DNA from 2 places in the Shewanella colwelliana genome. Region 1 is predicted to be linked to the other one. Evidence: predicted binding sites of a transcription regulator. Region 1 holds the regulator's gene; the other holds the start of a gene.
What was found. The regulator LexA, encoded in region 1, represses DNA repair genes until DNA is damaged. The targets are predictions, from matches to a motif close to TACTGTATNNNNATACAGTA.
Positions count from the first base shown of each region.

Region 2: the regulator LexA is predicted to act here: its motif matches at 5,682-5,701, upstream of recG (ATP-dependent DNA helicase RecG).

Region 1 covers NZ_MCBT01000004.1:38,142-45,550, forward strand. The annotation lists gene BEL05_RS02015 (cytochrome c oxidase subunit 3) at 1-326, opposite strand, end outside; gene BEL05_RS02020 (cytochrome c oxidase assembly protein) at 323-892, opposite strand; gene ctaD (cytochrome c oxidase subunit I) at 894-2,498, opposite strand; gene coxB (cytochrome c oxidase subunit II) at 2,508-4,070, opposite strand; gene BEL05_RS02035 (cell division inhibitor SulA) at 4,472-4,981, opposite strand; gene lexA (transcriptional repressor LexA) at 4,978-5,595, opposite strand; gene yrfG (GMP/IMP nucleotidase) at 5,706-6,374, opposite strand; gene nudE (ADP compounds hydrolase NudE) at 6,472-7,017, shown strand; gene cysQ (3'(2'),5'-bisphosphate nucleotidase CysQ) at 7,069-7,409, shown strand, end outside.
Region 2 covers NZ_MCBT01000033.1:108,853-116,261, reverse strand. The annotation lists gene trmH (tRNA (guanosine(18)-2'-O)-methyltransferase TrmH) at 1-42, shown strand, start outside; gene BEL05_RS11140 (AMP-binding protein) at 243-1,901, shown strand; gene BEL05_RS11135 (calcium/sodium antiporter) at 2,061-2,993, shown strand; gene BEL05_RS11130 (tetratricopeptide repeat protein) at 3,172-3,846, shown strand; gene BEL05_RS11125 (sensor histidine kinase) at 3,910-5,019, shown strand; gene BEL05_RS11120 (response regulator transcription factor) at 5,016-5,612, shown strand; gene recG (ATP-dependent DNA helicase RecG) at 5,771-7,409, shown strand, end outside.

The DNA.
Region 1 (7,409 bases):
GCATAGAGCAGCGCCCCGAAGAAGGCAGCGAAGAACATCACCTCTGAGAAGATAAACCAACTCATTCCTTGACGAAAAGAGCGATCCATCTGCGATGAATAGAGGCCTGCCATGGATTCATGGATAACCGTTCTAAACCAGCCAAAGATCATAAACAGGATCACAGCGATCCCTGCGGTCAAGATATAGCCGCCGCTGCTCTGCTGGGTATTTAATTGTTGTACATAGCTTCCTGCACCAAATGCAATTAAGAAGAGCCCGACTGCTCCTATGATAGGCCATGCACTTTGGGCCGGAACGTAATATGGTTCATGTTTGGTTGTCATTTTGCTGCTCCTTGCTCAATAGCACCAACGTAACCCCGGTCGGTGATATTGTAGAGAGTATAAGAGAGTGTCAGTGTCGAAATCGATTCAGGTAGATCGGGATCAACATAAAAGATCAATGGTAGTTGAGCGTCAGCATTTGCTTCGAGTAATTGCTGATTAAAGCAGAAGCACTCGGTTTTGTGAAAGTATGCCGCACCTTGCCCAGGTGACACTGAGGGAATGGCTTGTCCCAATGTCTGAGCGAGTGACAGATTTTTTGCATTAAAGTTAGTTCGCACCAGCTCACCTGGATGAACCTCCATACGCTTAACCTCGGGTACAAATTGCCACGGCATATCAGTTTGAATATGTGACATAAACTCCACTGTGACTGTTCGGGATGTATCGACAGTTAGGGGTTTATACACAGCCGCAGTAGACTGAGTTTTACCATTAATGCCTAATTGCTCACACAGCACGTCGTAAAGCGGCACCAAAGCAAAGCCAAAGCCGAACATGCCAATAGCGCCAGCCACTAGCCAGCCAATTAACTTTCGATTTGAATCTGCTTGATGCGCGCCCATGTTATTTCACCTCAGGTGGGGTAGAAAACGAATGGTATGGTGCTGGACTTGGAATCGTCCACTCCAGACCTTCTGCGCCATCCCACGGTTTTGCTGATGCTTTCTCGCCACCTTTGATGCACTTGAGCACGACGGCAAGGAAGATCAGCTGTGATAGGCCAAACGCAAATCCGCCAATGGAGACTATCTGGTTTACGTCTGCAAATTGAATGGCGTAATCAGGTATACGACGAGGCATTCCCGCAAGTCCAAGAAAATGCATAGGGAAGAACAACACATTCACCGAGATGGTTGAGCACCAAAAGTGGATTTTACCCAACCGCTCATCATACATATTGCCAGTCCATTTAGGCAGCCAGTAGTAAGCGGCGGCCATAATGGAGAAGATAGCCCCTGTCACCAACACGTAATGGAAATGTGCAACGACGAAGTAGGTATCGTGATACTGAAAGTCGACAGGTGTGATGGCTAACATCAGCCCGGAAAAACCACCAATAGTGAATAGAATGATAAAGGCGATAGCGAACAACATAGGAGTCTCGAAACTGATAGAACCGCGCCACATGGTGGCTACCCAGTTAAAGACTTTTACCCCAGTTGGAACCGCGATCAGCATGGTGCAGTACATGAAAAACAGTTCGGCAAAAACAGGCATGCCGGTAGTAAACATGTGATGCGCCCAGACGAGGAAGGATAAGATAGCAATACTGGCCGTGGCATAGACCATTGACGAGTAACCAAATAGCCGCTTACGACTGAATGCTGGCACAATGGCTGAGATAATACCAAAGGAGGGTAAGATCATAATGTACACTTCAGGATGACCGAAGAACCAGAAGATGTGTTGGAACATCACAGGATCACCGCCACCCGCCGCATCGAAGAAGCTGGTACCAAAATATTTATCTGTCAGTACCATGGTGACAGTTCCTGCTAGCACCGGCATCACGGCAATGAGCAAGAAGGCTGTAATAAGCCAAGTCCACACAAACAGTGGTAACTTCATCCATGTCATGCCTGGTGCTCGCATATTGACGATAGTCACTACCACATTGATAGCCCCCATGATGGAGCTAATGCCCATGATGTGCACAGAAAATACAAATAGCGCAGTGCTATCAGGGCTGTAAGTTGTTGATAGTGGAGCGTAGAAGGTCCAACCGAAATTTGGGCCACCGCCCTCCATAAACAAGGAGCTTAATAGAATGGCGAACGCAAACGGTAAAATCCAGAAGCTCCAGTTATTCATCCGTGGTAGGGCCATATCTGGTGCACCAATCATCATGGGGATTAACCAGTTAGCTAAGCCCGTGAAGGCTGGCATAACAGCACCAAATACCATGACTAAGCCATGAACGGTTGTCATTTGATTAAAGAAGTTTGGCTCGACCAATTGTAGGCCGGGTTGAAATAGCTCGGCTCGAATCACCATGGCCATAGCCCCACCAGTGAGGAACATAATAAAGCTGAACCACAGGTAGAGTGTGCCAATATCTTTATGGTTGGTGGTTAAAATCCAGCGCATAATGCCTTTGGGCGCCCCATGATGATGGTCATCATGGTGATCGTCGTGAGCGGCTGGAGAATCTTGTGTAATTGTGCTCATTTTAATCCCTTACTTTCCGTGACCATCAACATCTGAAGCCTGAACCGCATCACCTGAGTTGTTTCCCCATGCATTACGTTCATATGTCACCACGGCAGCTAGCTGTTGTGGTGTAAGTTGCGCGCTAAATGCCTGCATTGCGGTACCAGCCTTGCCATTGATCACTATGTCGAGGTGATCAGAAACTGGACCTGTGATGACAGGGCTACCCACGAGTGAAGGGAAAGCGCCCGGAAGTCCAGTACCGCTAGCTTGGTGACAAGCCACACAACTGGTTAGATAAACTTTCTCGCCCATGGCCATGAGCTCTTCCATTGTTAAGTCATCTAATACCACCGTTTTCTCTGCGGTCGCAGCAACGGCCGATTCAACGGTTGGTACTACATCTGCGGTTTCTGGTAGGTTTGCTGGTAACCTAGTTGGAGCCTTTGTATTGCTCTCTACCGAAATCGCTGAGCCATCAGAGTTGACGTCTACTGCCTGAACCGCATCGCCGGAGTCATTACCCCAAGCATTACGCTCATAAGTTACGACGGCAGCAATTTCAGCCGCTGTTAGCTGTTTAGCAAACGCTTGCATTGCTGTACCAGGTTTACCATTTAAGACGATATCGATATGACCTGAGACGGGTCCTTTAATGATGGGGCTGCCAATAAGAGAGGGGAATACGCCTGGTAATCCTGCACCATTCGGCTGGTGGCAAGCGGCGCAGCGCGCCATATATATTTGCTCGCCTTGTGCCATTAGCTCCTCCATAGAGAGAGTTTGGCTCAGTGCTGCTTCGGCTTGCGCAGCTGCTAGACTAGCTTGTGCTTTTTGATCTTGTATCCAGCTTTCAAAATCTGCCTCTGATAATGCTTCGACGACAATAGGCATGAAGCCGTGGTCTTTACCACAAAGCTCGGCACATTGGCCTCGGTAGGTGCCAGGTTTATCAATACGGGTCCAAGCTTCATTGATAAATCCAGGATTAGCATCCTTTTTGACAGCGAAGGCAGGTACCCACCAAGAGTGTATGACATCGTCAGAAGTCATGAGGAAACGGATTTTTTTGTTAATCGGCAGCACGAGTGGCTTGTCTACTTCTAAAAGATAGTTTTCACCTTTAGCTTCTGTGCCTTCAATCTGTTCTCTGGGAGTAGAGAGCAAGCTAAAGAACTCTATGTCATGGTCAAAGTAGCTGTAATGCCACTTCCATTGAGAGCCGGTGACTTTGATGGTGATGTCCGCATTACTGGGATCTTCCATCGCGATAAGAGTCTTTGTTGCAGGGATTGCCATAATAATGAGTATGACAAAGGGGACAACCGTCCACGCTATTTCAACCTTAGTACTCTCATGGAAATTGGCCGCAACGGCGCCTTTTGAGCGTCGGTGATTGATGATGGAATAGATCATCACGCCAAAAACCACGACACCGATGGCACAGCAGATGTAGAGAATGGTCATGTGTAGACTAAACACCTTGCCACTAATCTCTGTTACCCCTTGGGTCATATTTAGGGGCATATCGGCTGCGAGTATGGGGGGCGTAAACAGTAACGCCAGCAAACTATACAACACTTGCTTCACTAGACTTCTCCTCTGTCAATTGCGAAGGCAACTACAAAGAAGAGCCACACAGTATGTCTCGGCTCTATGCAAACTCTTCAGTTCCCAAAAAAGCAACGATGACTTCAAAGTGCGCTGGTGGTGTAGATATTGTTATTGCTGGTGGTGACCACGCTTGCACTTACGGCTGAATATATCAGGCGAATTTCAGTTTCAATTCCAAGGCGCTGTTTACTCTGCCAAGTGTAAAGAAGCCGACAACTAAATTGTTCGGATATAACAAATAATCGTTGATATCTGTTACTAACTTAATGCGTGTTCAAATATTGATCAAGATCACTTTTACTTTTATTTTTCTAAAAAAAACAGAGACAAAAAAAGCCCCGTTAGGGGCTTGCGTATGGAAAGTGTTCTTGCAGATGCTAGTGCAGAGATGAAAATAGCGAACCTTGCTGCATGGCTAAATCATCTGAACTGTGTGCGGCAGATGGCAAGTGAACATTGCCTTCTTCTATCACGACACCTAGTGCACTGCAGTTTTTTGCAACCAGCTGCAGACGTCGGTTATCACGTTCGTCAAGGGTGTGAGTCCAGCTAATGACCGCACTAGATGTGCCACTAGTGAGTGCTTTTTCCATAGCCCATAACGCTTCAACTTCATCTTTGGTGTGAACCAGTAGAATTCTGTCCATGCGCACGCCAGCATCAGCCAGCATCTGCTTATAGCCAATATTCGGCGGACTAATAAGTACAACCCACTGACCTTGTTGGCTCAATCTTGCAAGCTGTGGTGTTAATGCCTGCAGTTCTTGTTTGCCTTGTGTGACACTGGATACTGTCGATATGCTTGCATTGTGGCTGTGCTTAATCTGGTCACCCATTTCAACCCATAGACCTGGATGACGCGGTGCATTGCCTATTAAGTTGTTCATTGCCAATCTCCATTTCTGATCACACCAACGGCCAAGCCTTCAATGCTTAAACTTTGGGTGGATAAGTCGACAACAATAGGTGAATACTCTTCATTTTCAGCATGAAGGTATACAGTATTTCCTTTCTTTTCGAATCGTTTTACGGTGACATCATCTTCAACACGCGCTACTACGACTTGGCCGTTACGCGCTTGCTCAACTTTATGCACTGCGAGTAGATCGCCTTCTAAAATACCGATATCTTTCATACTGTCGCCACGGACTCGCAAAAGAAAGTCTGCACTCGGGCGGAACATGGATGGATCGACCTTGTAGTGCTGCTCTACATGCTCTTGAGCTAGGATAGGCTCACCGGCAGCGACTTGGCCAATCAGTGGTAAACCAAGCTCTTCAGGTTCATCTTCCTGCGTCAGTTTTATTCCGCGTGAGGTGCCGGGCATGATCTCTATGCAGCCTTTTTTAGCCAACGCCTTTAAGTGCTCTTCTGCGGCATTGGCGCTTTTAAAGCCTAAGCGTCGTGCAATTTCAGCTCGGGTTGGTGGCATACCTGTGTCGGCGATATTGCGCTTAATAAGGTCTAAAATTTCGGCTTGTCTTGGGGTTAGTGGTCTCATTAAAGTTCCTGTCTTTCCATACAGTACCTGTTAGTATATACAGTATTTATTGTAGCGCAAGTATTAACCAAATTATTGCTATGATGACCATAGGTTAAGGCTTTATGCTGCTAATTTTGCTTATTAAGTTCATCAAGCAGATGCTGATAGTCATCAATCGCAGGAAAGTCAGTAAAAATTTTATGGGGCTTCTGGCTGTCTGGATTTTTGATACCAAGCTGATAGTGGACCCCAGCTAATTTCGCCGCGGCTAAGATGGCCTCACTATCATCGATAAATAAGCAGCGTTTGGGATTTAGCTGATATTGATTAAACAGGGCAGCCCAAAATTGCGGATGCTCTTTAGGAAATCCAGTTTCATGGCTTGAGATGATAGCGTCTAGCCCGGTTGCCAGGTCAGTGTGTTCCAGCTTAAGCGCTAGACTATTAGGGTGTGCGTTAGTAACTAAGATTCTTTTTTTGCCTGCTTTTCCGAGTGCGTCGAGGAATGGCAGGCTGTCTTGTCTTAATTGAATCCTGTCGACCATTGTCTGGTGTAGAGCCAGAATATTTAGATTCAATTCTTTAGCCCAATAATCAATACAGTACCACTCTAAAGTTCCAAAAACCTTGTCATAGGCGATTTCAACTATGGCATTGGCTTGTTCTAGGCTGATCCCTCGTTCTCTGCTCAAGCTTTGTGGCACAACACTTAACCAGAAGTGGTTGTCAAAGTGAAGGTCGAGTAGTGTACCGTCCATATCGAGGAGCACGGTATCTATGTTATTCCATGGAAACATATGAGAAGTAAAAAAATTCCATCGCTAGAGTTGTGGATTAAGCACATCATAGTAAGATTGAACTGTTAAGCAAACGCCATTTTTATCAGGAACATCCATGTCGGACAAAAAGCCGCAAATTTTACATACTAAAGTTGTTGCACAAAGCCGTCTGTTTCAGATAGAGCAAGTGCATCTGAAGTTCTCCAATCAGGTAGAACGTCAATATGAGCGAATGAAGGGCAATAACCGTGGCGCTGTGATGGTAGTGCCCGTGTTGGACGATAAATTGCTCTTAGGGCGTGAGTATGCAGCGGGGACGCATAGCTATGAGCTGGGGTTCCCCAAAGGCTTAGTTGATCCTGGTGAAACTCCAGCAGAAGCCGCCAATCGTGAGCTACAAGAAGAGATAGGTTTTGGTGCTAAAACCTTAACTCATTTAATGGAGCTGAGTTTAGCGCCCGGGTATTTTGCTAGCAAAATGCAGATTTTTATCGCTGAAGATCTGTATGAGAGTCGTTTAGAGGGCGATGAGCCTGAACCTATCGAGGTGGTGCCCTGGCCATTGAGCAAGTGGTCTGAACTCTTGTCTGAAAGGGACTTTTCTGAGTCGAGAAGCGTTAGCGCCTTGTTTTTGGCGCAGAAACATCTAAAACTAAAGTAGTTACTACAAATTATCATATATGCATTGCCTGTTTAGGCTGTTGGAGTTGTGATGAAGCCAGAAGATTATGTGGAGCAGGCAATAGCCATTGCGGTTGAGGCAGGCATAGCGATCAAGGATATCTACTTAGAGGGTAACTTTGATAAGGAAGTTAAGTCTGATAATACCCCGGTGACGTCTGCCGATATTGCGGCCCATAATATCATTACTTCTGCGCTAACTAAGTTAACGCCTGATATTCCCGTTCTCTCGGAAGAGGATGCCGATATTCCTTTTGCTGAGCGTGCTGAATGGCAGCGATATTGGTTGGTTGACCCCTTAGACGGAACGGGCGAGTTTATTGCAGGTAGTGGCGATTTTTCAGTGATCATCGCCTTGGTTGAACATAATCG
Region 2 (7,409 bases), on a different contig from region 1:
TGGCAGCGGATGCGCGAACCAGATCCTCAAGCAGAAGCTTAACGTTTTAAACAGACAAAAGAGCGCGCCATTGGTGCGCTACATTTCAACAACATCTCTCCTAAATCCATGACAACTGGTCTATTATTCAGGCAAAACAATTGTCATAGATCACATTATTCGCCATACTCAGGTTCACGCATCGATAAATAGAACAACTAAATGCGTCTCCCTTAACTCTAAGAATAATGACGGAATAGCTGATGGACTCTACATTCAAATCTCCAGTCGACATGTTGCAACATTGGGTCGAGCAATATGGAGACAATATCTACCTGAGACAACCAATTAATGGTCAGTACCTTGATTTTAGCTGGCGCGAAGTACAGCAAAAAATGCAACAGATCGCTGGCGGCCTACGTCATTTAGGATTACAGCCCGGCGACAAAGTTGCCGTGCTATCGAAAAACTGTGCGGAGTGGTTTATTACCGACCTTGCCTTAATGCATGGCGGTTATATCAGCGTGCCGATTTACCCAACGGCCAACGCCGATACGATTCGCTATGTGCTAGAGCATAGTGAAGCCAAAGCAATTTTTATCGGTAAACTCGATTACTGGGCTGACCAAGAATCTGGAGTGGGTGGCGATATTCTTAGAATGGCCATGCCTTATGACACTATGCCAGCTCAATATCAGTGGGAGACTTTGCTAAACTTAGGCCAACCATTGATTGACACCGCAGCGCCCACTGCTGAGCAAACAATGACCCTCATCTATACGTCGGGCTCTACGGGTAAACCTAAAGGGGCCATTCAGACATTCGCTAGTTACGCTTGGACCTGTAAAGCTGTGGTTCGCGATCTGAAAACCGACGGCGAAGACCGCTTGCTGTCCTACCTGCCACTGGCACATATTACTGAGCGTGTCGCTATCGAAGGCTCATCCTTCTATTCAGGCAGCCGTGTCGCCTTTGTTGAAAGCCTAGATAGCTTTGTTACGGATGTACAACGCGCGCAACCCACAGTATTTTTCTCAGTACCACGACTTTGGAGCCTGTTCCAAAAAAATATTATCGATAAGATTGGCTACCGCAAACTTAACTTCCTACTTAAAGTACCAATCATTAGCGGCATAGTAAAAAAGAAGATCCACCAAGGTTTAGGCTTAGAGCATTGCCATCTACTGGGTTCTGGCTCGGCGCCCATCCCACCGTCATTGATCGCTTGGTACCATAAAATTGGTCTGAATATCAGTGAAGCGTGGGGAATGACAGAAAACAGCGCCTACTCGATTATCAACCATCCTTTTGATGCCCGAAAAATTGGGACTGTTGGTCATGCGGTTGAGGGGTGTGAAATTAAAATGGCTGACACAGGTGAGCTATTAGTCAAGAGCCCAGGCTTAATGCAAGGCTACTACAAACAACCTGAAGTCAGCGCAAGCAGCTTCGATGCTGATGGCTTCTTCCATACGGGTGATCTCTGCGCCATCGATAGCGATGGCTGTGTCACTATTACTGGGCGAGTGAAAGATAACTTCAAGACCTCTAAAGGTAAATATGTGGCGCCTGTGCCTATCGAACGCAAATTGGCACAAGACCCGCACGTTGAGCTTATCTGTGTTATTGGCTCTGGCCTCCCACACCCTATTGCATTAGTACAGTTATCTGAAGGTGCAGCGTTACAACCAAGAGAGGAGGTTCGCACCTCACTCAAGGCAACATTAGATAGCATTAACCCTAACCTTGAGTCACACGAAACGGTCGACGCCATTGTGGTGGTGAGTGAGGCTTGGGATGTCGATAACGATGTGCTGACACCAACGCTAAAGATTAAACGTCACGTATTGGAAGCCAAATTCAGCGCCAAAGTCGATGGCCTGCGTGGTGGAAAAGTGCGCTGGGAAAGTGAGATAGAATAACTCAGCTCACGCAACGACGAGGCACGTCTAAGACGTGCCTTTTTTATTAAAAACGCCTCATTTTGGTTAAACAAAATTTAATCCTCTGCTCACAAAATTTTGTTGCCAAAAAACCGTTAAAGCCTATGCTAGCCGCCTGTCAATTTTAGAGAGTCAAACATGTTCATCGCACTGGCCATTATTGGTGGTTTTATCATCTTAACTGCAGGTGCTGAAGCCTTAGTCCGCGGCGCGAGTTCACTGGCGTTGAGGCTAGGGATCACACCTTTAATCATAGGCTTAACCATTGTCGCTTTTGGTACCAGTGCCCCAGAGTTAGCGGTAAGCTTAAAATCTGCGTTAGCAGGTAACTCTGGAATCGCTATCGGCAATGTCATTGGCTCCAACATCGCCAACATCGGCCTTATCTTAGGCATCACAGCCCTTATACGCCCCATTCAAATCCAATCTCAAATGGTCAAACGTGATATCCCGATCATGATCATGGCATCGCTGCTATTTTGGGGGCTATTGGTTGACGGCAGCCTAAGTCGCTTCGATGGCGCACTGTTAACCTCTTTGTTGGTTGCCTATCTTGGTTTTAGCTACCTCAGCGGTCAAAGTCATGAAGCTGATGATATCCCAGGCTCAAGTACACTCAATCCCCTATTGGCTGGCCTACTGATTGTGGTGGGGATCAGCTTGCTTGTCGGGGGCGGTATTTTGTTTGTTGATGGCGCAGTGGAGCTCGCCACACTATTTGGGATCAGTGAGCTAGTGATCGGCCTGACCATTGTCGCCATAGGTACCAGCATGCCAGAGCTTGTCACTTCGATAGTAGCCGCCCGTAAAGGCCAAAGCGATATTGCTATCGGTAACGTGGTCGGTTCTAACCTATTTAATATTTTGGGGATTTTAGGTCTTACCGCTGTCGTGCAGCCAATTATGGCTAGCGGCCTAAATATTGTCGATATTGGCGTCATGCTGGTGTTATCTATGGTCTTGCTACCTTTGGCGTGGACCGGTCTGCGGATTGGCCGCAGAGAGGGTGCCCTACTACTGATGGTTTACCTCACTTATATCTGCTACTTAATTAGTAACGCAGCCTCTTAGTCACCCGTTTTTATCCCAAAACCATTGATAGTGACATTTGTCATTATCAATCGGTGACATCTGTGCATGCACTTATCTGCTGCGAACCCCGATACTCTCCTTAAGCCCAATATACCAAGCAGTATTAAAGGGACTTTACCTACAAAGGCATTAGCCTCTGTTAATCAAGGAGCATCACATGAAAAGTTTACTATTTGCATCAAGCCTCGCCATCGTCAGCCAGTTCACCCAGGCCAACGAAATTGTATCCATCGATATTGCATCGAACCAGATGAACATCGAGTCACTGCAAACTATCAGCGAGCAGACCCAAGGCTATGAACACGCCTACGCAGAATACCGCCTCGCGGTTGCCGCTAATGTTATGGGACAAAGATCGACAGCTCAAACAGCACTCGATACCGCAGAACAAACCTTAGTAACACTCACAACTCGGCAAGCAGACGCCGAAACCTATACGTTACTTGCATCGGTTTATGGCATGCAAATTGGGTTAGATAGTAGCAAGGGAGCCCATTACGGCCCACTGATTGCTCAAGCCATTGAGCAAGCTGAATCTCTTAATCCTGACAATCCACGGTTGGCCCTAGTCAAAGCCATTTCTGCCTACTCGACACCCACGCAATATGGTGGCAGCATGGAGCGTGCGATAACATTAAGCAGCAAAGCCATCAATCTATTTGAAATACCTTGTGATGATATTTGCTGGGGATATGCTGAAGCCTATACATGGAGAGGGCTCGCCAAACAAAACTTGGGCGATAAGCAGGGTGCTATCACCGATTGGCAAGCCGCGTTAGCCGTGCAACAAGATTACGCCTGGGCCAATTTTTTACTCAAGCAAAATCAATAAATCAGCACAACATCGGACGTTACCGGAGCCTGCATGGCTCCGGCCTAAAAAGAGACTAACGCTATGAACAAAGCCCAAACCTGCAGTAACAATCAACTTGATACTGAACACAAGGTTGAAGATAAACTGGCCTGGGTCTATCTCATCAACTTAGGTTTTTATCTTATTCCACTTTTTGTGCAATCGATGCCTATTTGGCAAATAGCCCTCAGCCTTATTGTTTTGGTCCCTTTTATCTACTGCTACTTCTGGGCCTATCGCAGTCCCAGTCATCAAGTTTATAAGCCAATATTGGCGATGATTGCCATTGGTATTGCCATCACTCCTATAAACACAGGCTCTTTATCACTGTTCACCTTTGCGGGTTTCTTTATCGGCTTTAACTACTCTTTACGTCATGCTTTCTATTGTCTTATCGGTCTAGCAACCATGCTGGCACTGCTCTGCTCACTACTGGACTTGCATCACTACTTTTTAATCTATGGCACTGCATTAGTCACAGGAGTCGGTTTCTTTGGGGTTGCAGAGCGTAAGCGTGTGGCTGCAAAAATCGCTCAACGCCAAAGTCAGCAAGAGATAAGCCAGCTTGCAACCATGTTAGAAAGGGAACGTATCGCTCGGGATCTGCACGATATTATGGGGCATTCACTCTCCTCCATCTCTCTGAAAGCCGAACTAGCACAGAAGCTGTTAGCCAAAAATAGAGTTGAACAGGCCAGCGCCGAGTTGAGCGAACTTAACACCATTGCGCGCGACAGTTTAAGTCAAATACGTCAAACAGTATCGGGCTATAAACATAAAGGTTTTACAGCAGTGCTAACCCAACTTTGCCAATCATTAAGGGACAAAGGCATGAGCGTGACCCTCACAGGGGAGATACCCCAATTGGATGAAGCAGTTGAAACTCATCTTATTTTGAGCGTAACCGAACTGTGCAATAACATCATCCGCCACAGCAAAGGGACTCACTGTGATATCAACTTGTCACAAACCGAACATGAGATCGCTATTGCCGTGACAGACAATGCGGCGACCAAAAGTCTCACGGAAGGAAATGGCCTCACAGGCATACGTGAGCGCATGGCACAATTGGGTGGTACACTCGACTATCAACTCGAGGCAACAACCCAATTTACGCTCACATTGCCACGCCAAGGACACGCGTCTAAATGAAGATATTACTCGCCGAAGATCAAGCCATGGTGCGAGGCGCCTTAGCGGCGCTACTCTCTCTAGAGGGAGACTTTGAGGTTATTCAGGCCAAAGATGGCAACCAAGCCTTAGCGTTGCTTAAGCAAGAGAGTTTTGACCTACTGCTTACTGATATCGAAATGCCGGGCTACACAGGCTTAGAGCTAGCCGCTTGGTGTCAAACCCAAAAACTGCCATTAAAAGTCATCATATTAACCACCTTTGGTAGAGCGGGTTACATTAAACGGGCGATTGAAGCTGGTGTCGGTGGCTTTCTACTAAAAGATGCCCCATCAGAATCACTGATCGATGCCATCGCCCATGTGCTCAAAGGCAAGCGTATCATAGACCCAGAACTTGCCATCATGGCGGTGGGAGAGTGTGACCCACTGAACGATAAAGAGCGCCGCGCATTGCGTTTAGCCAGTGAAGGACGCAGCACCGCCGAGATAGCAGAAAGTTTATTTATTGCCGAGGGCACTGTACGCAACTACTTGTCTGAAGCCATCGCGAAACTCCATGCTAGCAACCGTATTGACGCTGCTCGTATCGCCCAACAAAAGGGGTGGCTATAACAGGCCACTGACTGGCCCGCCAAAGGGCTAATCAACGGCAAGATTGCGTTAACGCAATTCTCTGATAATATATGTATATATTTACAGTGTTTGAGTCATCCATTTACAAAATGACTCAATGAATCAGACAGGTATTGAGAGTGGATAGACTCGATAGCATGGCAGTGACTGAGTTAAAAGGCGTGGCCACTAAGATGGCGCAGCGGCTAGAAAAGCTCGGCATTAACACGGTCCAAGACCTGCTGTTTCATCTGCCACTGCGGTATGAAGATCGCACCCAGATATATTCAATCGCCTCATTGTATCCTGGCAGCTACGGCACCATAGAAGCGACTATTCTGTCGAGTCAGGTGATCCAAGGCCGCAAACGCATGCTAACCTGTACCGTGCGCGACGACACTGGCACCATGACACTGCGCTTCTTTAATTTTTCAGTCGCCCAGCGTAACGGCCTAGAAAACGGGACGACAATTCGTGCTTATGGAGAAATACGACGCGGCAAACATCACCCAGAGATAATCCATCCAGAATACAAAGTGATCCATGGCGATAGCGACTTAGCGCTAAGTGAAACCCTCACCCCTATCTATCCAACAACCGAGGGGCTCAAACAGGCCAGCTGGATTAAACTCACCGATCAAGCGCTCACATTACTGGCCCATGGTGCCCTGCAAGAACTATTACCGCCAAGTTTGCAGCCAAATAATATGTCTTTAAATGACGCATTGCAGCTACTTCACCGCCCCCATACCGGTATCGCTTCATTTGAGTTGGAGCAAGGCACTCACCCAGCACAGCAAAGGTTGATTCAAGAAGAATTACTGGCCCACAACCTCAGCATGCTTAAACTCAGGCAGCGCAGTAACCATGATGCCGCAATATCTATGTACGCAACAGGGCAACTATTAACCCCATTTTTGGCAGCCCTGCCTTTTAAACCGACGGCAGCCCAACAGCGGGTCGTGGCCGAAATAGGCCGAGATCTTGAGCTGCCTCACCCAATGATGCGTTTAGTCCAGGGCGATGTGGGCTCAGGTAAAACCTTAGTCGCTGCACTTGCTGCACTACAAGCCATAGAGAATGGCTATCAAGTGGCAATGATGGCACCGACCGAACTGTTAGCAGAACAACATGCCATCAATTTTACAGCTTGGCTGGAGCCATTAGGATTAAAAGTCGGCTGGCTTGCCGGTAAACTCAAAGGCAAAGCGCGCACCCAATCGTTAGCGAGCATCAAAAATGGTGAAGCGCATATCGTCATTGGTACCCATGCTATATTTCAGGAGCAAGTAGAGTTCCATAAGTTGTCACTCATCATCATCGACGAGCAACACAGATTTGGCGTGCATCAGCGCCTGGGGCTGCGAGAGAAAGGGATTAGCCAAGGCTACCACCCCCATCAGCTTATCATGACCGCCACCCCTATTCCGCGCACACTCGCGATGACAGCCTATGCAGACCTAGATACCTCAATCATCGATGAGCTGCCACCAGGGCGAACGCCAGTCACAACCGTTGCGGTATCTGATAGCCGTCGTGAACAGGTTATCGATCGCGTACGACAGGCAGCCCTCAATGACGGACGCCAAGCCTACTGGGTATGTACATTAATTGAAGAGTCAGAAGTCCTTGAGTGTCAAGCCGCCGAGGACACTGCCGAAGAACTAAAACAACGCTTGCCAGAGCTCAATATTGGCTTGGTCCATGGTCGTATGAAGCCCGCCGAAAAGCAGGCTATGATGGCCGAGTTTAAATCAGGTGCCGTGCATCTGTTAGTGGCCACAACGGTCATTGAAG